3 regions of the Brevibacterium sp. Lmc1 genome follow, and region 3 is predicted to be linked to each of the others. Evidence: riboswitches for the same ligand, from Rfam matches in the RefSeq annotation. Region 3 holds a riboswitch; each other region holds the start of a gene.
The links. Region 3 has a riboswitch for thiamine pyrophosphate ahead of thiO (glycine oxidase ThiO). Riboswitches for the same ligand answer to the same signal wherever they lie in the genome.

Region 1 (7,651 bases), 1.3 Mb from region 3:
TGATCGCCTCAGCGGCGGATCCGGCCCAGAATCGGGATTCGTCACGGTCGACGGTCTTCGCGGCCAGGAACGACATGGCCTTGGCGTATCCGTTCAGGTAGAGGCTGTCCTGCGAGATGTAGTTGACGAAGGCCTTCGGATCGAGGCTGCCGTCGGCGAGCTGGGCGAGGAACGGCAGCTCTTCGATCTGCTTGACGATGGGGCGGACACGGTCCCACAGCTGGGTGGTCAATGGGCCGGCGGTAAAGGTGACGGTCATGGGAACTCCTTTGTGCTCGTATGACGTGGTGGTTCGTATGACGTGGTGGATCGACTGAGTTGGCGGTTCGCGTGAGGTGGTGGTCTGGCGGGATGGATATGTCAGGCGGGTCGACCGCGGACGATGTCGACCTGGTGGTCGACGGGTCCGTGGGCGCCCTCCGGGTTGAGGCTCAGCTGCCAGTCCGCGGCCGAGGTGAGAGCGCGAGCAAGATAATCGAGGGCATTGTCGACGGCCTCGCCGAGGATGTCCGACCCGATCTCTGTGCGTTCGCGGCCGAGGACGGCCACCTCGGCGGTGATCGCGGCTGACAGAGTGCACCCGGTTCCGTGCGTGTTCATCGTCGTCACGCGGGGGTGGGTGAACTCGCGGACCTGGCCATCGGCGGTGGCGAGGATGTCGATGACCTCGTCCTCGCTGCCGTGCCCGCCCTTGAGCAGGACAGCTCCGGGGCCGCGTTCGAGCAGGCGCCGAGCCTGGTCACGCATGGCTTCAGTCGTCTGCGCTTCGGGTTCGTCGTCGGAGATCAGCAGGGCCGCCTCGGGGAGGTTGGGGGTGATGAGGTCGGCGACCGGCAGCAGGTGGGTGCGCACGGCCTCGACGGCATCGGTCTCGAGGAGGCGGTGGCCGGAGGTCGCGATCATCACCGGGTCGACGGTATAGAAGCCGAGCCGGCCTTCGGCGGCGCGATCGACGACGAGTTCGACGAGGTCACGGCTGCCGAGCATCCCCGATTTCGTCGCATCGACGGGCAGGTCGCCGAGCACGGAGTCGAACTGATCGGCGACGAAATCGACGTCGATCGGATAGACGCGGGACACACCGTGCGTGTTCTGCGCGACGAGGGCGGTGATGACGGTCGTGCCCATGGTCTTCCGCGCGGTGAAGGTCTTGAGGTCGGCATGGATTCCGGCACCGCCGGAGGGATCGGTGCCGGCGATGGACAGGGTGATCGGCGGGCGGGTTGTCACTGTGCACTCCCGGCGTATGCGGCGAGCAGCTCCTCTGCTGCCGTCTTCGGATCGTCGGCCATGCAGATCGCCGAGACCACGCAGATCCCGATCAGCCCACGTCCCTGCAGGTCAGGAGCACGATCGGCGTTGATGCCGCCGATCGCGACCGCGGGGATGCCCGCTTCTGCCACCAGTTCCCCGAGGCGGTCCGGTCCGATTCCGTCGGGGGCGTCGGCTTTCGTGGAGGTGTCATAGACCGGTCCGATGCCGACGAGGTCGACGACTCCGGAGTCTCGGGCGGCGACGAATTCGTCGCTGTTCGCGGCCGAGAGACCGATGAGCGGTTCCGCACCCAGGGCGGCGCGCACCTCGACGACGGTGGTGTCAGTTTGGCCGACGTGGATGTGCACGTTCTCGCCTTCATCGATGAGGCGGCGGGCCACCTCGACGCGGTCGTTGAGGACGACGGGGACCGTGCGGTCGGTGTCGCGGGTGGCGGCATCGACGGCGGCGATGACCTGGCGGGTGAGCGAATAGAAGCCTGCATCGTCGATGTCTTTGTCGCGGACCTGGACGATGCCCACTCCCCCGGCGACGGCGGCCTGCACGGTCTCGGCGACGCTGCGGCCGGCGGCCTCGCATTGCGCGGAGTCGGTGACGAGGTAGAGGCGCGTGTCGATTCCGGCGAAGCGGTCGGCCGAGCCGTCTCGGTCGTTCACGGTCGCGCCGTCGTCAGCCGGGTTGTCAGCGATGTGGGCGGATCCGGCGGTCATGCCTGGACGCCTTCGCCGGCGGTTTCATTCGCAGAAGTGAGCGTGTCGAGGCCGATTCTCGCCTGTGCGAGTCGGTCACCGTCGACGGTGTGGAGTGCGTCGAGAAAGTTCACCGAGTAGCTGCCCGGACCCTTCGCACCATCGGCGGCGAGTTCCCCGGCGACCGCGAAGTGGGCGTGGGCGGCGACGACGGCTTCGAACTTCGCCGAGGCGGCCCCACCGTTCGCGGACTGCTCAGTGGCGTTGACGGCTGAGACGTCGGCGTCGGGGTCGGCGAGTCCGGCTCGGACGGCGGCCAGGTAGGCGACGGTGACGGCACCGAGTGAGCAGCCGGTGCCGATGACGAGCGGCATGAACTCATGTCCGCCGGAGATGCGGGCGACGTGGTCAGTGCCGTCGATGTGGGCAACGACGGCATCGGTTGGTCCGGAGACAGCGACGATGGCACCGGTTTCTCTGGCCAGTTTCGCGGCGGCGGGAAGGACGGCGTCGACTTCGTCGGTGGAGTCAACTCCACGACCGCCGAGTCCGACTCCGGCGAGTGCGGCGATCTCGGAGGCGTTGCCGCGGATGGCGGTCGGGTGATCGGCGGCGGCGCGGCGGATGCGGGAGGTGCGGAAGTCGACGGCGCCGACGCTCACGGGGTCGAGGACCCAGGGTTTTCCGGCGGTGTTGGCGACGTCGATGGCGGCATCGGCGGCGAGCAGCTGGTGGTTCGAGGCGGTGCCGAAGTTGACGAGGACTCCGCTTGCGATCCCGGCGAACTGTCCGGCATCGGCCTCGTGGTCGAGCATTGCCGGGGAGGCGCCGATGGCCAGGAGCACGTTGGCGCTGAACTGCTGCACGACGGTGTTCGTGATGCACTGGATGAGTGGATTGCTTGCGCGCAGTCGCGCATTCGCAGAACGCAGGTCGAAGTCAACCATGACGATCCCTTCGCTAGTATGGCCCAGATCAGGTTCGATGGGTGTTCTCTCAGCCTCGGTGTCCTCCGTGCGCAACTCTTTGGTGCGCACGGATCCTCATGAGGCACCCCATGTCATTGGCTCCGACTGTATCAGCCCGGTCGGACACGGGCGACTCCATACTCTGCTTGGATGCTCAGCACCGACCGCTCGACTCAACGTCGCTGTATCAAGCTATGCATTGCGCGCTCGACGCTAAGGCGAGCGGTCGGCAGAGGGAGCTTCACGCCCCACTACCCGCGCCCGACGTACCTCTGTCCGCGGCGGCTGAGCGCGTCGATGACGACGGCGGTGAGCAGGACGAGTGCGGTGATGATCTGCTGCGCATCGGAGTTGAAGCCGATGAGGTAGAGACCGTTGTTGATCGCACCGACGACCAGAGCACCGAGCACGGCTGCCCAGGCGGTTCCGCGTCCGCCGAACAGCGAGGTGCCGCCGATGACAGCTGCAGCGATCGCATTGAGTAGGTCCTGCGTGCTCACCAGCGTCGATCCCGCATTTGTCGTCACACCGGTCTTGATGAAGCCGAACAATGCGGCCAGCACTCCGGCTGCCATGAACACGCTGATGCGCACCCAGGTCACGCGAATGCCGGCACGCCGTGCAGCTTCGACCTTGCCGCCGACGGCGTAGATGGAACGACCGTAGCGGGTCTTGCGCAGCACGAGGTCGATGATGATCGCAATGACGATCATGAGGAAGAAAGGCATCGCCAGACCGAAGTCCTGATTGACGAGGATGAGGAACCCGAACACGATCGCGGCCAGCAGCACGATCCGCACGATCACAGAGGTCCAGCTCGGAGCGCTGAGACCCTCCCGGTGGCGGCGCAGCTTCGAATAGATGATGCCGCCGCCGAAGCCGATGATCGCGACGGCGCCGAAGATATAGGCCCAGATCGCAGGAAAGTAGAAGCTGGCGAAGTCGAAGGCGAAGGTGTCCGACATCGACAGGTTCTTCTGCGTGCCCAATGTCGTCAGAGTCAGACCGGTGAACGCGAGCAGACCGGCCAAGGTGACGACGAACGCCGGGATGCCGACGACGGCGAAGAACCAACCTTGAATCGCGCCGACGACCAGGCCGAGCAGCAGCATGATGACCAGCGCCAAGGCCGGCGGCACACCTTGCCTTACCACCAAGACACCGAGCAGCGAGGCGGCCAAACCGCCCAATTGCGCCAGAGACAGATCGATCTCGCCGAGGAGCAGGATGAGGTTGATGCCGAGAGCCAGGATCGCGAGGAACGCGACCTGAGTGGAGAGGTTGACTAGGTTGGCCGGAGAGATGAAGTTCGAGTCGGCCGACTGGAATACGATGACGATGACGATGAGTGCGAGGATGACCGGGAACGACCCCAGCTGCCCCTCTTTGACCCGGCGGACGAAGGTGCCGATCACGCCTTCGGACGAGATCCGCTCATCGGTGATGAAGGAATTGCGGGTCATCGACGCTCACCCCTCCGTGCGGCGCGTTTGGTCACGACATTGTCGCTGGCTCCGGTGATCGCGGCGACCAGCACATCGGTGCGCTCGTCACCGGGGAAATCACCGGCGTCCTTGCCCAGCCGCAGCACGTGCACCCGGTCGCACACCGCCTGCACATCGGCCATATTGTGGCTGACGAGCAGCACGCCGAGGTCGCGTTCTTTGAGCCGTTCGATGAGGTTGAGCACTTCGGCCGTCTGGGCGACGCCGAGTGCCGCCGTCGGTTCATCGAGCATGACCAAGGATGGTTCGCCGAGGAGGGACCGGGCGATCGCGACCGTCTGACGTTGACCGCCGGATAGGGCCGCGATCGGTACGCGCACGCTCGGGATCTTTGCCGAGAGGCTGCGCAGCAGCTCCCAGGATTTGGCTTCCATCGTCACTTCGTCGAGGACGCCGCCGCGGGTCTTCTCATGTCCGAGGAACAGGTTGGCCACCACGTCGAGGTTCTCGCACAGGGACAGATCCTGGAACACTGTGGCCACTCCGGCTTTCTGTGCATCCTTCGGGGAGGAGAATCTCTGCGCCGTCCCGTTCATGATGAGTTCGCCGTCATCGGCGGCGTGGACTCCGGCGATGACCTTGATCAGGGTCGATTTGCCGGCGCCGTTGTCGCCGACGAGGCCGACGACTTCGCCGCGACCGACGCTGAGATGGATGTCGGTCAGGGCTTGGACTGCACCGAACCGTTTGTTGATTCCGCGCAGTTCGAGCACCGGCTCGCTGTCGCTGCCCGGCGTCCGCGTCGCCTCAGTTGCCGGGTCGGGTGTCTCTGATGTCATCTGTTCCTACTTGTCGCAGTCGTTGACCCCGGCAGCCGGCGACCGGTGGCGGTCGCCGGCTCGAGGTCGGGCACGTCAGATTGTGAACGCGCACGCGCTCACTTCACGCCGGCATCGGCACAGAGCTTCTCCACCTTGCCTGTGCAGATGTCATCAGCTTTGATCTGGTCGCCGACGATGTCCTTGATGTTGTCCTTGGTCACGACCTTGGCCTCGACGAAGTCCGTCGGAGTGTCCTTATAGGTCGTTCCCGCATCGACGTCCTCTCCAGCGGCCAGGGCCACTGCGGCCTTCGCAGCGAATTCGGCCTGCGGTGGGATCGACTTGTAGATCGTGGCGAACTGGTCACCCTTGAGGATGTTCTGCAGACCGTCGACCTCGGCGTCCTGACCTGTCACGACGGGTTCGACCTTGGCTTTCTTCGTTGCGGCGATGACGCCACCGGCGGTGCCGTCGTTGGCAGAGTAGATCGCGATCGGCTTCTCGCCCTTGCCCTGCAGCTGACCTTCGACCCACTGGCGGGCGTCGTCGGGGTTCCAGTCGAGGGTGTCGTGGCTGGCGGCGATGTCCACGCCTGCGCCCTTGAGGGTCTCTTCGGCGCCGGCCTTGAAGTCCGCGGCGTTCGGGTCCTTCGGATCACCATTGACCATCCAGACCGGTCCCGATTTCGGGTCGACGCCGGCGTCTTTGAGCCCGTCGAGGACGGCCTGGCCCTGCAGGTTGCCGATCTTCTTGTTGTCGAACGAGGTGTAGTAATCCGCACCTTCGAAGAAGCGGTCGTAGGAGATGACCGGGATCTTCTTCGCTTCGGCTTTCGACAGCGCGGATGAGACTGCGGAAGCGTCGACGGGGTCGAGGACGATGGCGTCGACGCCTTCGGTCACGGCCGCCTCAATCTGTTGCTGCTGCTGAGTCGCGTCCTGATTGGCGTTGCGGTATTCGACCTTCGCGTCTGGGTTGGCTTCTTTGAGGTATTTCTCGAAGTTCGGCTTGTCGAGCGACTCGTACCGGGTGGTCTTCGACTCGGGCAGCAGCAGCGCGATGGTGACGTCCCCGTCGCCGCCGGATCCGCTGTCGGCCTCGTCGTTTCCCTGGCCCTTCTGATTGCCGCAGCCGCTGAGCGCAAGAGCGCCGATCGCGACGGAGGCACCGAGGAGCGCCAGCTTCTTGTGGGACTTAAGGTTGTGCCTCATTGTGAACCTTTCAATCTTTCTGACAACGTTGTCAGGCTGTTGAATATGATTCGCTGAACGCCGCCTGCTGTCAACTGTTTCGACAAAAATCTTCAGCGGGTGTCCGGCGGCTCTTCACCGCTGCCACGAGCGATGACGCACAGCGCATTGTCGAAATCGGGCACGCCGTCGTCGACTCGATCGCGCCGGTTCGCCTCCCCCGCAATCGGGCCATCCCCTTCGCCGAGGCGGTCCCCGCCCTCGCCAGCATCGCTGGGTTCGACACCGACCCGGAGTCGTCGGACCGCCTCGGCGGCGAGGGATTCGACGTTGCGATCGACGACGGTGACATCGAGGAGTTCGGCCGTGGGGAAATCGTCGATGCCGACCAGTGCCGGCCATTCGCCGAGGCGGCGGCAGGCGTCGATGGCACCTTGGGTCACTGTGGCGGACAGGGTGATCAGGGCTCCGGGTGCGCTGCGGGAACCGAGCCAGGCGGCGACGACGTTCTTCGCGCTGGCTTCGTCGTGGGCGTCTTCGCGCATATAGGCGCGCCAGCCGACGCCGCGGCGGCCGGCGATGGCGTCCTGGATTCCCTGCAGTCGGCGGGTGGTGATGAGGCTGGGCGAATGGTCGCCGATGACGCCGAGTGCCATGTGCCCGTGAGCGAGCAGCTGTTCGGCCGCGAGGCGTCCCGCCTCACGATCGTCGCCTGCGACGATGCTGATTCCAGGGCCTTCGACCGCTGGGTCGAGGGAGACGATTCGAGTGCCCGGCGCCGAGGCGGCTCGTGCGTAGGTCTCGGCCGCCTCGGGGTGGGCGCGGATGACGATGAGCCCGGTCAGGTCGTTGGCGAGGCATTCGTCGAGGAAGGCTTCCTCTCGGTTCGGGTCGTCACCGACCACGGTCACCACCGGGCGCAGGTCGAGGATTGCGAGCTCGGCTTCCACTGCGGCGAAGGCACGTGATTGGAAGGCGTCACCGGCGTCCGAGAGGACGACGCCGATATAGGGTGAGCGGCCTCCGGCACGCAAGCGTCTGGCCGTGGGGTTGAGGCGGAATCCGAGCTCTTCGGCGGCAGCTTCGACTTTCTCCGCCGTCGAGGCGGCAACGTGCTTTTCGCCGTTGAGGACGCGGGAGGCGGTTTTGATGCTCACGCCGGCACGCGCAGCGACCGTGGCCAGGGTCGGCCGATCGTTCTGCTTCGCCATGCGCACACCTTTGAGTCTGAGAACCGGTTCGTGAATCTGCGCATCGACGCAC
Region 2 (7,651 bases), 510 kb from region 3:
GGTCGATTCGCAAGGGCGGCAGAATTAGGCTGGGATCGACCCATACTGCTGATCAACTGAAGGAGAATGATCATGATCTTCATCGTCGTGAAATATGACGTGAAACCCCACAGTGTCGAGAAGTTCCCCGAAGCCGTTCGGGCCTTCACCGAGGCGACCCGCGCCGAACCCGGCAATCTCTTCTTCGAATGGTCGAAGAGTCTGGAGAACCCGAACGAGTTCGTTCTCGTCGAGGCATTCACCGATGAAGGCGCAGAACCGCACGTCACCAGCGATCACTTCGCCGCCGGCCTCGAAGCCATGCGCCCGCACCTGGTGTCGACCCCGAAGATCATCTCCCGCAAGATCGACGGTGAAGGCTGGGACGAAATGGGCGAACTGAAGATCGACTGATCGCCTACCAGGCCTTCAACACCGGTCGATCGAGCACATAGACTTCTGCCATGGCGACCAAAGCGCAGAACATCGCATCGATCGAAAAGGCCCTCGGCGAACCATGGGCCGCCACCCGTGCTCGCTTGGAGGCGGCCGGGGGAGCGTCGGCGAGTCACAAAGAGCTCGCCGACGCTCTCTATCCCCAGTTCGACGGCAGAGTCGACAACCACGGCTGGTGGGTCCAGGGCGCCGTCGTCGCCTACGAGCAGGAGATCGGACGCCGAGTCCCCGGCCAGCGCGCCGACGGCACTTTCGACGTCGCCGTCTCCCGCACCATTCCCGGCGATCGTTCCGCACTCATCGAAAAATTCGCGTCCCTCGTCGGCGACACCCTCAACGAGGTAGCCCTCGACGGTGATCCCCGCACCTCGGAGACGGCGAAACGCTCCTTCTGGAGAGCGAACCTCGACGGCGGCATCAAGGTCGAAGCCGCAGCCGAGACGAAGAGCGAAGACAAAACCCTCTTCGTCCTCACCACGTCAAAGCTTCCCAGCCCCGAAGCCCTCGAGGAATGGCGGGCCTTCGGCAAGGACTTCCTCAAGCAGCTCTGAGCTCTGACCGTCCGGCAGTTTTGATCGACCGCCGGTGGAACAGCTCCGACCTCTTGTGAGCACGGCAGCTCCGAGACACCCGATCCGCCTCAGCCGATGATCGGGTTCCAGACTCCGAACATGTGAGCCGCACCGATCGCGACCGCGCAGACAGCCAGACTGAGAAGCACCGCCACGACATCTCGGACCGCGAAACTCGACCGCCTGCGCCACGTGCGGCCCGGACGACCGAATGCCCGTCCCTCCATCGCCATCGCCAGGTTCGTTGCCCGGCGAATCGAGACCACGAGCAGAACGAATACCCCGCTGAAGAGGCTGCCCGTGCGCCGCAGAAGCGAACCGCCCGCGACACCTCTGGCCCGCCTGGCCATCGCCAGCACCTGCCACTCACTGACCAGCAGTCCGAGCAGACGTGAGGCCGCGAGAACCGAGACCACAACCACCTCTGGCAGCCGCAGATGCTGAATGAGCGCATCGGCGAGATCACGCGGATCGATCGTCGACGCGAGCACGATGAGCGGGATCGCCAATGCCAAGGCACGGACGAAGATCGCCGCGGCCGCGGCCAGCGACCCGGTGGTGAACAGAATCGGACCGAAGTCGACGACCACATCCCCAGTCTTCTCCGCCAACAGCGCCGTGCCCCAAGCGGCGAGCAGAGCGCCGGCGGGGAGGAACCACAGCCGCTTGGCCGCGGCCACCAGATCGAGTCCCGTCGCCGGCAGCGCCAGCACTGCCGCGAGCAGCACCACCCCGGCAGAGATGAGATCAATGCTCAGCAGCGCCCCGACCATGAGGATGAGGGCCACTGCGATCTTCGTCAGCGGATTGCACCGAGCCAAAGCGGTGGAACGCACCACGGGGATGAGCTGTCCCGGATCCTGTACGGCGACCTCAGGGGAGGGGCGAGAACGCACATCGAGACTCTCACTCACCGCGATCACCCGCCCTGACACGCGATTCCGACTCGTCGACGACATCGCGATCTGCACTCAGGCAGCCACCGAGCTTGAGGACATCGGCACCTATGGCCTCGAGGAACGCCTGATCGTGGCTGACCGCGACCACCGCGGAACCGTGTACCAAGGCGTCGAGGAACATCTCCACCAACCCCGCCCACGTCAGCGCATCCTGACCGAAGGTCGGCTCATCGACGATGAGCACCCGTGGCCGGGGCGCCAGCATCGTTGCCACCGACAGGCGTCGCTTCTCCCCACCTGAGAGACTCTGCGGATGAGCCTGCGCCAACCCGGTGAGACCGAGTCCCTCAAGAAGCTCATCCACCCGTGCCTGCGACTCGGCGGCAGACCATCCGGCCAGTCGGGGGCCCAGCTCGAGTTCGGTCGCCACGCTCGAGGTGAGGAACTGGTGTGCCGGTTCCTGGAAGACCATGCCGATGCGCGCCGCCAGCTGCTTCGACGGCCAGGCGAATGGCCGGGCCCGTTTGGCTCCGTCCCGCAGGGGCGCCTCGGCGAGGACCTGTCCGGAGAATTCGGGCAGAAGGCCCGCCAGGGTCAGGGCCGTGGTCGATTTGCCTGCCCCGTTCGCACCGACGATTCCGAGTGCCTGACCGGCACGCAGGCTCAGGTCAAGGTCGGTCGCGGCGGGGGTGGCCATGCGCGGTCGAGCAACGCTGAGCCGATGGGTGCGCAGCAGAACCTCGCCGAGGCGGCCCGTCGTCCTATTGATTTCTGCGGTTCCGCCTCGGCGCGGGTCGGGGGAGTGCCGCGGCATCCAGATTCCGCAGTCGATGAGCGTCTCGGTCAGGGCCGCCTCGGTGAAGATCTGCCCCGGAGGGCCTTGGGCGGCGATGCCTTCGCGGCCGAGCACGATGACCCGATCGACGTGATCGAGCCACAGCTCCACCCGGTGTTCGACGATGAGCATGGTCGCCTGTGTCTCGGCTTGCACGGTGAGCACGGCATCGCGGACCTCGGTCGCTGAGGCGGGATCGATATTGGCCGTCGGTTCGTCGAGGACGATGACCTCCGGGGCCATCGCATGGATCCCGGCCAGAGCCAGCCGCTGTTTGTGCCCACCGGACAGAGCGGCACTCGGATGCCCCGGCGGCAGATCGAGTCCCAGCGCCTGCAGGGACTCGGGGACCTGAGCGTCGATTGTCTCGGACGGGAGTCCGAGGTTCTCCATCCCGAACGCCACATCATCACCGATGCGGGAGAAGATCACCTGAGAATCGGGATCTTGGAGGACCAGCCCGGTGCTGCCTCGGCGGGGATCCGGTTTCTCACCGCCGACGAGGAGTTCACCGGTGGCCTCACCCGATTCCTCGGGCAGGACACCGGCGACGGCGTGGAGGAACGTCGATTTGCCGGCCCCGGAGGCGCCGAGCAGCAGCACTTTCTCTCCGGCCGTGATCTGCAGATCGAGCGGTCCGACTGCCGGCTGGTCACGGTCGGTGTGTGTCCATGAGAAGCCGGCGGCCGTGATCGGCAGCGCCATCAGCGCAGTCGGCCTGAGGCGAAGGAGCTGAGCGCTCCGGTAGCCGCGATCGCCCGGTAGGCGAACCAGGCGCCGATCCCGGAGATGACGAGGCCGGAGACGATCGCGCAGACTGCGTAGATCGCCTGGAAGCCGAACTGCCATTCGGCGTTGTACATGATGTTCTCGCTCACTGCCATGAACGCAGCCGCCAGCATGCCCGATGCGGCGGTGACCCACAGGGTGAAGCGCTTGTAGCCGAAGGCGGCGAAGACGAGTTCGGCACCGAGGCCCTGCAGCAGACCCGAGAGCAGGACGGTTGCTCCGAAGTGAGAGCCGAGGACGGCTTCGACGATGGCGGCGATGAGTTCGCACAGGAGCGCGGCACCGGGTTTGCGGATGATGGCACCGGCGAGCGGACCGGCCAGCACCCAGAGTCCTGCGATGAGACCGATCGACGGCGGGAATGCCTGGAAGGCGAGTTCGAGGACCTTCCAGCTCAGCGCCAACACCCAGAACACAAGCCCCACGGCAATGCCGAGAACGGCGGTGGTGACATAGTCGACCACCCGCCACTGTTTGGATTTCGGCGCCGCGGTGAAGGCGCGTGAAGAGGTGGGGGTGGTGCTCGGCGTAGTGGTATTCGGCATTGTGCCTCCTCATTTCAAGGAGGGGTGAAGAGTCTCGACTTCCTTCGGCGGTGCTAACCGCATCAGGTTCGAGGGTCTGCAGCTTCTTCTGCACTCTCAGCGCCCCTGACGGCGCTCCCCTGTCGTAGCCACCACTGTACAACAGGGGAGCGGGGCAGCGACCGGGATCCGTGGCGACGCGGAGGCCGGGGGCGGTCATCGAGGATTCACTTCCCGTTCCCATTCCCGTCGATGGGCCTCGAACAACCGGACACTACTGGTCAGTAGGAATGGGCGGGTGAATACGCATCGACTTAAGAGACCGCTCAGTGCCCTGTCTGCCGCTACCCTGCTCGCCGCTCTGGTGGCGGCCCCGGTTCCCGTGCGTGCCGAGCCATCTCTCGGTTCCGGAGGGTCGACCGCGACCCAGGGCGCGAATGCCGACTCTGCTCAGACTCCGAGCCCTGACCGGACGGATTCGCCCGCCGAGGCGGATGCTGGGAGCGAGGCTATCACCGATACCGTGTTGCAGGTCGGGGCCGACTCCACGGCGCGCAACCTCTCGTGGATGAGTGAGAGTGCCGGTGGGGGAGAGGTCCGGTGGGCGCCGGCGAGTGAGCTCGTTGGCGGAAAGCTCCCCGCCGATGCTGACAAGGCTGAGACCACGGACTCGGGCCTTGCCGCCGACCTCAAGCGTCACTTCAACCATGCGAGCATGACCGACCTGAAACCTGGCATTGACTACGCCTACCAGGTCGGCAGCGAAGAGGACGGGTACACCGAGGTGGAGCAATTCACCACAGGATCTGCTGGAGGAGACGACGAATTCCTCGTCTTCGGCGACCCCCAGGTCGGCGCCGGAGGCGGAGATCCCGACGACGCTGCCGGTTGGGACCGGACCCTGTCCTCGGCAGTGGCCACCGCTGACGAACCGAGCTTCTTCTACTCGCTGGGAGACCAGGTCAACTCCGCCGGCAACCAGGAGCAGTATGCTCAATACCTGGCACCGGAAGCGACCCGCACGATCCCGCAGGCGACGACGATCGGCAACCACGATGTGTCTTCGAAAGCCTATGAGCAGCACTTCAACCGACCGAATGTGAGCCAGGATCACGGCGGTGGCGGCGACTACTGGTTCATCGACGATGGAGTCCTGTTCCTCAACATCAACTCGAACAGCCCGGACGTGGATGCCCACGCCGAGTTCATCGACGAGGTCGTCGCCGAGCACGGAGACCAGGCACGCTGGACTGTTCTCGGGTTCCACCACTCGATCTATTCGACGGCAACACATTGGGACGACCTCGACGTCAAACGGCTGCGGAAAGCGATCCCTCCGGTCGCGGCCCGCAATGACATCGACCTCGTCGTCTCCGGCCATGACCACATCTTCAACCGCACCTTCCTCATGGACGGCGAAGGCAAGCGAGTGAAAGGGTCGGAAGCGGGAGCCGAGGAAGAGAAAGAAGACGGGCAGACGCTCTACCTCACGCTGACCTCCTCGTCAGGGTCGAAGTTCTATGACTACGTTCCCGGCCTCGACTGGGAAGGCAAGAGCGTCCACAACGACGTGCCCGCCTTCACGCGGGTCCGGGTCAGCGACGAGGCGCTGCGGGCGACGACCTATGAGGTGCCGGCAGGCGGGGCACCGGCCGATGGTGAGCGCGCGGAGGCGCAGGCCGCAGCCGAGCAGATCGACGATGTCGAACTCAGGCGCGCCGAGGCGGAAGAACCAGCCCCGGATGACGACGCGGAGGCCGATGCCGGTGTCGAAGCCGGCGCCGAAGCCGATGCAGGTACCGACTCCGGGGCAGGCGCTGATGGTGCAGGTGCGAATGATGACGCCGACGGTGCTGGAACGGGAGACGACGCGGACCCAGGTGCCGATGGTCCGAGTGCAGATGCCGATGCTGGTACGGGTGGCACCGCCTCCGACAACGCCGCCTCCGACGGTGCTGCCTCGGGTGGTGTCGGGTCTGACGGTACCGACGACGGGAGCGGAAACGACGCCGGCACGGCAGATGCCGGCACTGCCGACTCCAGCGCCGAGGCAAACGGTGCAGAAGCGAACGTCGCAGGAACGGGCGATGATTCGGATTCATCCGGGACCGCCTCGGCGAGTGGGGATGGAGACCTGCCCCGCACCGGCGGTGGGCTCGCACTGCCCTTGGCCGTCGGCGCGGGAGCGCTGGCACTCGGCGCGACACTTCTCGTGGTGAGCCGTCGCCGTCGAGGTGCCGGGCTCAGCTGATCAGCACCTCCTGGCTGATCAGCACGGCGCTGCCGATCAGCTGGGAACCACCATGACCGGGCCTTCGGCGTGGTTGAGGACTCCGCGCGAGACGGATCCCAGCAGTGCGCTGCGGATCCGTCCGCGCCCACGGGTGCCCATCACCGTCAGCTGTGCGCGGGAGCTGATCTCGACAAGAGTCTCAGTCGGATCGCCGACCGGCACCGAGGTGGTCACCGTCAGATCCGGGAACTGCTCCGACAGCGTCCCGGCTTCCGTCTCGAGTGATTCGGACAGCTGCCTCTGCCGACGCGCGGTGACCTCGGAGCTGAGTTCGAGGTCGGGGTACCAGTAGAGCCATTCCTCACCGGCCGGCAGCACCACGACGAGTTCGAGTTCCGTGCCGCGTAAGGCGGCCTCGGCGGCTGCCGTGAACATGGCGACCCGACCGCTGTCGGAACCGTCGACCGCGACGACGACTGGGCCGTTGCCGGCCGTTGCCGAGGCCGACCGTTCGGAAACGACGATCGTCGGGCAGTGAGCGTGGGCAGGCAGCGCCGTGGACACGGATCCGAGGACTCGACCCATGAAACCGCCGCGGCCGCGGGCGCCGACGATGGCGACCTCGGCATCGGCGCTGAGCGTGACGAGCGCACCGGCGGAATTGCCGGGTGCCGTGCGGAAGGACTTCTCACCGGAGTAATCGCGCAGAAGTTCGACCGCCTCGGCGAGGGTCTTCTCTGCTTCCTTCTTCGCCTTGTCATCCTCGGGTTCACTGGGGATGGAGGCCATATTCGGATAGATCATCGTCGGCAGCTCATAGGCGGTGACGACGGTGAGAACAGTTCTGCGGCGTTCGGCCTCGACTGCGCCGTAGCGGACGGCTTGGGCGGCGAGTTCCGAGCCGTCGAAGCCGACGAGGACGCCGAGTTCGAGGCTGAGGCCGGATTCGGACGAACTGGTTTGAGCAGACATCTCGCACCTCTCGATCGGGGCCTGTCCAACCCAGACGCCGACGACGGCCCCGACTGGCGGTATCGTCCGCGTCGCTTTCAGTCTACCAAGACGGTTCTACAACTTGTAGAAAAAACGTGGGGCGAGAAGGTCCGTCTCACCTGGGCGTGCATCTGGCTCAGACGCGGAAGCCCAGATGGGCCAGTGCGATGCGCAGGATATGGTCCTGGCCGTAGCAGAGCTCGCCGACGATATCGGGACGCATGGTCTCCTCGGGGGTCAGCCAATCGAGGCTGAGGGCATCGGCCCGCGGGGTGCATTCGCCGCGGACCTCCATGATGAAGCACATGGCGATCGCATGCTGGCGCGGATCGTGGAGGAGGGCCGAACCCTCGGTGGGGAAGTACTCGGCG
Region 3 (7,651 bases):
TCAGCTCCCGTCCGGTGACGTCGGCGATGAGGTCGAGCGCCGAGGTGGCACCCGGCAGCTCATGGCGAGCGCCGTTGAGGACGATGGTCGGTGAGTGTTCGTGGTCGGTCATGAGATGCTCCTCATCGGGTAGGCACTGGTGTGGTCTGTGGTGAAGCGGTGTGGGGACACGGACTCGAGCGTCCCGTCAGGAGGCCAGTCGGAGGCGACGCCCAGGGCGAGCTCGGCACCGAGCCTGCCGCCGAACGGGGCCAAGAGGATGCCGTGGCGGAAATACCCGGTGCTCACGATGCAGCCGGGATCGATGCGGCCGATCATCGGCAGGTCGTCCGGAGAACCGGGCCGGGCACGGGTGGTGATATCGGTGATCTCCGCGTCGAGGATGCCCGGGACCAGTCGCTGCCCGTCGGCGAGCAGCCGGTGAATCGCCCCGGCCGGAGTGCCGGAGAGTCCGTCCTCACGCGAACTGGCACCGAGCACGATCTCGCCGTCCGGGCGAGGAACCAGGTAGACGGGGCGACCATTGACCAGCCCGCGGATGGTGCGGCTCAGCAGCGGAGTCGCCTTCGCGGAGGCGCGCAGTCGCAGAACATCACCCCAGACCTCACGCAGAGGCAGCTGCGGGGCACCGACGAACGCGGACACAGCGCTGCCGGCGCAGATGATCACCTGATCGGCCTCCAACCGGCGGCCATCGCCCAGTGCGACTCCCACAGTCGTATCGCCGTCCTTGATCAGGCTGGCCGCCCGCTGGCGAATGAAGCCTCCTGAGTGAGAGGACAGGACAGTCAGCAATGCGGCAGTGAGCCGACGGGGGTCGATCGAGTGATCGCCTGGAATGTGCACGGCCCCGGCGACGGCAGGCGACAACGACGGCTCAACCCGGCGGGCAGCACTGCCGGTGATGAGCTCGGTGGCGAAACCGGACCGCGACTGTGCATCGCGCAGCTCCCGCAGAGCCTGCAGATCAGCTCGGTCACCGGCGCACACCAATGTTCCGGCATCCGAAAAACCGAGATCGCTGCCAGCGGCGCTCGCCACCTCGGCGGAGAACTGAGGATACATCTGCGCGGAGGCTCGCATCAGCGGGTACAGGGGAGTCTGCCCCCAGACCACCTCGGCGGCGGGAGCGAGCATCCCTGCGGCAGCATGGCTCGCACCCTGAGCGGGCGCAGGATCGATGATGGTGACTTCGGTACCGAGGCGGCGCAGATACCAGGCCGTGGACAGGCCGATGATCCCGGCGCCGACGACAATGACTCTCACAGCTTCTCCCTCCGGCGGCATGATCCGCATCAGGTCTGACGGTCGGCTCTTACGCCCTCTCAGCCTCGTTGGGAGGCTCCCGCGAACTCCTCTACTCTATGACCATGACCACACAGATGCCACCGCGCACCGCAGCGCGGCAGACGAAGAGAGCCTGGAGAGAGGCACGACTGGCAGAGGCGAAGCTCTACCTGTGCACCGATGCCCGGACCGGTCAGGGCGACCTCGCCGAGTTCCTCGACGCCGCCTACCGTGGAGGTGTCGACATCATCCAACTGAGGGACAAGAGCCTCGAGGCCCGCGCCGAGATCGCGGCATTGGAGGTCCTCAAAGATATTGCCGCCCGTCACGACAAGCTCTTCTCAGTCAATGACCGTGCCGACGTTGCGCTGCTGACCGACGCCGACGTCTTCCACGTCGGTCAAGGCGACCTCACCAGTGCTCAGGCCAGGGCTGTGCTCGGACCCGATGTCATCCTCGGCCGCTCGACCCATTCCCTCAAGCAGGCGCTCGCCGCCGAGGCGGACCCGGAGACCGACTATTTCTGTGTCGGGCCGGTCTGGGAGACCCCGACGAAGCCAGGCCGCGCCTCTGTGGGGACGGCGCTGCTGACCGCCACCGCCGCCGAGGCGGCCAAACCGTGGTTCGCCATCGGTGGTATCGCGACCGGGGAGAGGCTGGACGCGATCCGGCAGGCGGGCGCGAGGCGTGCCGTCGTCGTCCGTGCGATAGCCTCGGCTGAGGATCCCGCTGCGGCCGCGCGGGAGCTCAAGGAGGAGTTGGAATGACCCAAGCAGCTGACAGAGCATCCGAGGGAATCGGTGCTGGCGCTGACCTGTCGATTCTCATCGCCGGGGCGGGGGCGACCGGCGGAGCGTTCGGCACCTATCTGCAGGAGGCCGGACGCGATGTCACTTTCCTGCTCCGGCAGGCACGGGCGGAGACGGTCCGCGCGGAGGGACTGCGCTTCACTGCACCCGGTGATGATCGGACGAATCAGGTCGATGTCATCACCGCTGAGGAACTCACAGCCGCATCACGAACCTTCGACCTCGTCATCGTCGCGGTCAAAGCGGGTGGACTCGACTCGGTCATCGCCGATATCGGACCGGCTGTGGGCGAGCAGACGACGATCATTCCGTTCCTCAACGGCATGGCTCAGATCGAGAAGCTGCAGAGCAGATACCCCGGACAGGTGCTCGGAGGGTTCGTCAAGATCGTCGGCACCATCAGGGACGGAGCCGTCGTCCAGCTCACCGACCTGGCCGTGATGACCATCGGAGATCTCCACGGCGCCGAAGTGCCCACACGCATCTCCGAGGCGCTCGATGTGCCCGGATTCAAACTCCAGACCGTCGATGGAATCATCGACGGGCTGTGGGAGAAATGGATCTTCATCGCCGCGGCAGGAGTCGTCACCTGCCTGTTCCGCGCCCCGGTCGGAGCGATCATGGAAGCCGGCGGCAGATCGCACGTGTATGCCATCATCGATGAACTCGAAACCGTGGCGGCTGCGGCAGGACACCCGGTGTCGGAAGCCTCCCACGCCATGACTATCAAGATGCTCACCGAGGACGGTTCCGCCTTCACCTCATCCCTCTACCGGGATGTGACGGCAGGGCTGCCGAGCGAAACGGAGCACATCCTCGGCGACCTGTCGATCAAGGCGGAGGATCTGGGAGTGGCGACTCCGCTGCTCGACCTCACACTTGTGCAGCTGCGGGCAGGGGAAGCCCAGAAGCGGCTCTGACTTCGGCAATGCCGGTGCGCAGCATCGCCAGATACGGCTCCTGCGGCTGAGCGTGTTCGACGTCTGACGAACGATGCGCGGCGGTGAACGTGACCATCGGGACACCGTCGACATCATCGAGGACGAGCAGCGTCTCGTACCCGCCCGGACCCAGAGAGTGGGAGCTGCCGGCTGCCAGATCGAAGACGAGGCGTTCCAGCGGACTGTCCGGTTCGGGCGGTCGGTGCATCTCCTGTGCCGCCACATCGGCGAACTGTTCGGCAGTGATGAGGTAGGCCTTGGCGGGGGTCGGTCCGGGGAGGAAATGATCGTAGAAGGCCATGCCGCCGCCCCACACCTTGGACTCGCCGGCGAAATAGATCGTTCCGGGCAGTTCGATCCCGGCTTCTGCGCGGGGCAGTGTTGCGTCCCTGGCACCTGGATAGGTGACCATCGCCCCGAGCGGTCGCCCGCCCTGCAGATAGCAGGCGAGCCGATCGCGAGCCATATTCGATCCGTAGCTGACGTACCACACATATGTTTGAGACATCCCTGCCATCGTGACATCTCGGTCTTGGAATTCGGTGAATCGGTGCCGAGTGTGTCCTCTGCGGCGCCGGCATAATCGGCGGATGAGTTCGGCGCTGCCGGTGATGGCCAGGGCGATGCCGATGCCCACGGCGACTCCGAGTAGCGGCCGGTCCTCGAAGATCATTCCCCCGATGAGTCCGATCACCGTCGAATAGAGCGCCCAGGCGAGACTGCCGATCCCGTCCCAGAGCAGGAAAGTGCGGATCGGGAACCCGAGCAGACCGGAGCCGATGGTGGCCAGGCTGCGGCCCCCGGGAACGAATCGGCCGGCGATGAGCACGGTCCCGCCTCGGCGAGAGAAGACCGTGTGGGCGGAGTCGAGCAGGTTCGCGATGCGAGCCCACCGTCGCCATCGGCCGACCCCGGTCGCAGCGAATCGGCCGACGAGGTGAGCCGCCAGATCCCCGAGGAGAGCCCCTCCGGCAGCGGCGAGGATGAGTCCTGCCGGGTGAGGGTGCCCCGTCGCGGCGAAGGTCGCAGCGGTGATGAGTAGAGTCTCCGACGGCACAATCGGCATGAGCGAGTCCAGTGCCGCGGCCACGGCTATGAGCAGGTACACCCATGGAGATGTGAGGGTGGCAGTGAGCAGCTCGAGTGCGAGATCCATACTCATCCACGCTAGGCACAAGACGGCAGGGCCGGTACGCGGTCGGGCACACGGTCAGTGCGGTCGAACAACAACCGCCATTGCGGAAAACCGGAATCCGAGACTGCGGCCGAACCTCTGGGAGGCGGCGTCAGGCGTTGCTACGATCGACTCATGCCCTGGCCGAGCGCGCTGTCCACCCGCCTTCCTCCCGAAGTACGGATGTTCACCGCGCGGTGGGCGCGGTCCGTACTCGCCGTCGCGTGGGGCGGTCTGCTGTGTCTGCCGCTGCTCATGGCCTCCGTGCTTCCGCCCACCTCACGCATGGCCGCGAAGGTGCGGAGCTGGGAACTCGCTCGGCATTCTCGCGGGTTCGGACTCGTCCTTGCCGACGAGCCGACCAAACGTCGGTTCCTGCTCGGCAACGGCCTGGTCGCAGCACTCGCCATCATTCCCACCGCGAACCTCCTCGGCGGATTCTTCGTCGTGACTCTCGGATCGCTCTTCCAAGGATTCTTCATCGGGGGAGCGGTCAACATCGGGTTCGACATGTGGTCGATCTCGCAACCCACGCTCTTCGTCGGTGTCCTCTACGGGGCGGCGAACCTCATCGGCGCCGTCGCTCTGGCCGAGGCGGCAAGCTGGGCGCATGGTCGCATCGACGCTCATTTCGTCGAGGTGGAGCGTCCCTTCGCCGTGTACACCCGCATCAGCGAGCTGCTGACGACCCGCCGTGGAGTCGTGCTCGCCATCGACGAGGAACGACGCCGGATCGAACGGGACCTGCACGACGGCGTGCAGCAGAATGTCGTCTCCCTGTCCGTGCTCATCGCCCGAGCCAGGCGTGCCTCTGACCCGGCGAAGTCCCAAGCGCTGCTCGACGATGCGCTGGTCCAGTCCCAGGACCTCATCGACGAGATGCGGGAAGTCGCCTGGCGGGTCTATCCCACTGCGCTGGACGACCATGGTCTTCGAACCGTGCTCGAGAGGATCGCCGGTCGCAGTCCTATTCCGCTGACCCTCGTGACCGTGCCGGAAGGCAGATTTCCGCCCGCAGTGGAATCTGCCGCCTACTTCGTCGTCCGTGAAGCCGTCACGAATGTCGTCAAACACGCCGAGGCGTCCGCGATCACGGTGAGCGTCGTCGCCGAGCCCCGGACCGCGTTGACCGTGACCGTCTCCGATGACGGTGTCGGTGGAGCCGATCCGCGCGGGGGAGGGCTCCAAGGGCTCACACGGCGGGTCGGAGCGCTCGACGGGAATCTCGAGGTCGACTCCCTTGAGGGCGCAGGCACCACAGTTCGAACTCGGATCCCGTTCGGGACCGACGCACAGGACGGCAGCACGACGAAGGAGAAGAGACAGAAGTGAACACGACAGAGGTCCAGACAGAGAACCGGATGCGCGTCGTCCTCGCCGATGACGCGGTGTTGCTGCGAGAGGGCGTCCGCAGTCTGCTCGAAGACGAAGGGATCAGCGTCGTCGCGTCCGTCGGAGACGGAGGGGAGCTGCTGCGGGCGGTCGCCGAGCTGCGCCCGACCCTGGCGATCGTCGATGTGCGGATGCCTCCGACTCACACCACCGAAGGACTCGAAGCGGCGTTGGCGATCAAACGTCGCTTCCCGGATATCGGAGTCCTCGTCCTCAGCCAGTATGTGCTGCGGGAGTATGCGACGGAGCTGCTGAGCACCGAATCGGTGGGCGTCGGCTACCTCCTGAAGAACCGGGTGACCGACATCGACCGGTTCCTCGAGTCCGTACAGCGGATCGCAGAGGGAGGAACGGTCATCGACCCCGACGTCGTCCGGCAGCTGCTCACCACCTCGGAAAGGCAGAATACGTTGTCGACGCTGACTCCACGTGAGAGCGAAGTGCTCGAGGCGATGGCCGAAGGACTGTCGAACCGGGGAATCGGCGAACGGCTCTTCGTCTCGGTCAGTTCCGTCGAAAAGGCGATCAGCTCCATCTTCGATAAACTCGGCCTCCAGGCAGGGGAGACCACGAGCCGCCGTGTCGCGGCAGTGCTCGCCTACCTCAACCGAGAACGAGGAGAGAGATGAAGCGCCGACTGCCCGATCTGAGAGAACTCGCCCCCTTGCTGCAGTTCGACCTGCCCCGACTCGACCGGGTCGCAGCCAGATTGGAGTCGGCCGCAGACATCTGGGACCTCCGCCGCATCGCCAAGCGCGTGACGCCGACCGCGCCGTTCGACTATGTCGACGGTGCCGCTCTGGACGAGCGGACCTTGGCGAAGAACCGTGAGGCGCTCGGCAACGTTGAGCTCCTTCCGCGCATCCTCCACGGAGTCGATGCGCCGGATACGTCGACGACGATCGCCGGTGCCCGAACCCGGCTGCCCTTCGGCATCGCCCCGACCGGTTACACCCGCATGATGCACTCCGAAGGCGAGGTCGCCGGAGTGCGTGCGGCGACGAAGGCCGGAATCCCGTTCTCACTGTCGACGATGGGCACGACCTCGGTCGAAGACGTCGCGCAGGCGGCGCCGGATTCCACCCGGTGGTTCCAGCTCTACCTGTGGAAGGATCGGCAGCGCAGCCTCGATCTGATCCAGCGGGCCGCCGCCAGCGGTTACGAGACCCTGCTGGTCACCGTCGACACTCCGATCACCGGTCAGCGTCTGCGCGATCACCGCAACGGTCTGACGATCCCGCCCCGACTGACGCTGGGAACCATCCTCGACGCCTCCTATCGACCCGGCTGGTGGTTCAACTTCCTCACCACCGAACCGCCGAAATACGCGTCGCTGTCGAACACCTCCCAGTCCCTCGCGGAGATGACGAAGACGATGTTCGACCCGACCCTCGACCTCGATGACCTGCGGTGGATCCGCGAACAGTGGAACGGACGCCTGTTCGTCAAGGGAATTCTCACCGCCGAGGATGCCCGCCGCGCTCAGTCGATCGGAGCCGATGGACTCGTCGTCTCCAATCACGGCGGCCGGCAGCTTGATCGGGCTCCGGACTCGCTGACCTCACTGGCCGAAGTCCGTGCGGAGGTCGGACCGGAGATGGAGCTGATCTTCGATTCCGGGATCATGTCCGGCACCGATGTCGTCGCCGCGCTGTGCGCCGGAGCCGACTTCGTGCTCATCGGCCGGGCGTACCTGTACGGGCTCATGGCCGGAGGCCAGCGAGGCGTCGAGCGGGCAATCGAGCTCATCGGACAGGAAATCCTCACCGCCATGGGACTCATGGGTGCCCGGAGCATCTCTGATTTGGGTCCCGAGCTCGTCCGCGGGCTGCCTCAGGCACCGGCCGCTGACGGGGAGTTGCGGACCGACGCTGTGTGAGCCTCGGCCCGACGAAGGAGACCACGCATGATCATCGCGGCAACGGTCAACGAGCAGCTGAAGCACGTGGACTCGGACGAGCTGCGCATTCTCATCGTCGGAGCCGGAATCGCCGGGATCACCCTGGCGCAGCTGCTCCGGGGTCGCGGGATGCACCCGACCCTCATCG

Region 1: linked by a shared signal. The riboswitch ahead of thiM (hydroxyethylthiazole kinase) and the one ahead of thiO (glycine oxidase ThiO) in region 3 are both predicted to bind thiamine pyrophosphate.
Region 2: linked by a shared signal. The riboswitch ahead of AC239G_RS05385 (ECF transporter S component) and the one ahead of thiO (glycine oxidase ThiO) in region 3 are both predicted to bind thiamine pyrophosphate.

What each region holds. Positions count from the first base shown of each region.
Region 1 is NZ_CM172803.1:3,107,802-3,115,452, forward strand. Features, by position in the region: gene AC239G_RS13925 (TenA family protein) at 1-259, opposite strand, end outside; gene thiD (bifunctional hydroxymethylpyrimidine kinase/phosphomethylpyrimidine kinase) at 361-1,230, opposite strand; gene thiE (thiamine phosphate synthase) at 1,227-1,985, opposite strand; gene thiM (hydroxyethylthiazole kinase) at 1,982-2,911, opposite strand; TPP riboswitch at 2,899-3,032, opposite strand; gene AC239G_RS13945 (sugar ABC transporter permease) at 3,184-4,395, opposite strand; gene AC239G_RS13950 (ATP-binding cassette domain-containing protein) at 4,392-5,216, opposite strand; gene AC239G_RS13955 (substrate-binding domain-containing protein) at 5,315-6,409, opposite strand; gene AC239G_RS13960 (LacI family DNA-binding transcriptional regulator) at 6,502-7,599, opposite strand.
Region 2 is NZ_CM172803.1:1,246,798-1,254,448, forward strand. Features, by position in the region: gene AC239G_RS05365 (putative quinol monooxygenase) at 73-393, shown strand; gene AC239G_RS05370 (hypothetical protein) at 444-986, shown strand; gene AC239G_RS05375 (energy-coupling factor transporter transmembrane component T family protein) at 1,076-1,903, opposite strand; gene AC239G_RS05380 (ABC transporter ATP-binding protein) at 1,914-3,446, opposite strand; gene AC239G_RS05385 (ECF transporter S component) at 3,446-4,075, opposite strand; TPP riboswitch at 4,098-4,206, opposite strand; gene AC239G_RS05390 (purple acid phosphatase family protein) at 4,578-6,305, shown strand; gene AC239G_RS05395 (universal stress protein) at 6,342-7,259, opposite strand; gene AC239G_RS05400 (DUF4916 domain-containing protein) at 7,417-7,651, opposite strand, start outside.
Region 3 is NZ_CM172803.1:1,760,165-1,767,815, forward strand. Features, by position in the region: gene thiS (sulfur carrier protein ThiS) at 1-112, opposite strand, end outside; gene thiO (glycine oxidase ThiO) at 109-1,266, opposite strand; TPP riboswitch at 1,256-1,359, opposite strand; gene thiE (thiamine phosphate synthase) at 1,371-2,054, shown strand; gene AC239G_RS07820 (ketopantoate reductase family protein) at 2,051-3,016, shown strand; gene AC239G_RS07825 (DedA family protein) at 2,970-4,193, opposite strand; gene AC239G_RS07830 (sensor histidine kinase) at 4,347-5,543, shown strand; gene AC239G_RS07835 (response regulator transcription factor) at 5,573-6,232, shown strand; gene AC239G_RS07840 (alpha-hydroxy acid oxidase) at 6,229-7,482, shown strand; gene AC239G_RS07845 (FAD-dependent oxidoreductase) at 7,510-7,651, shown strand, end outside.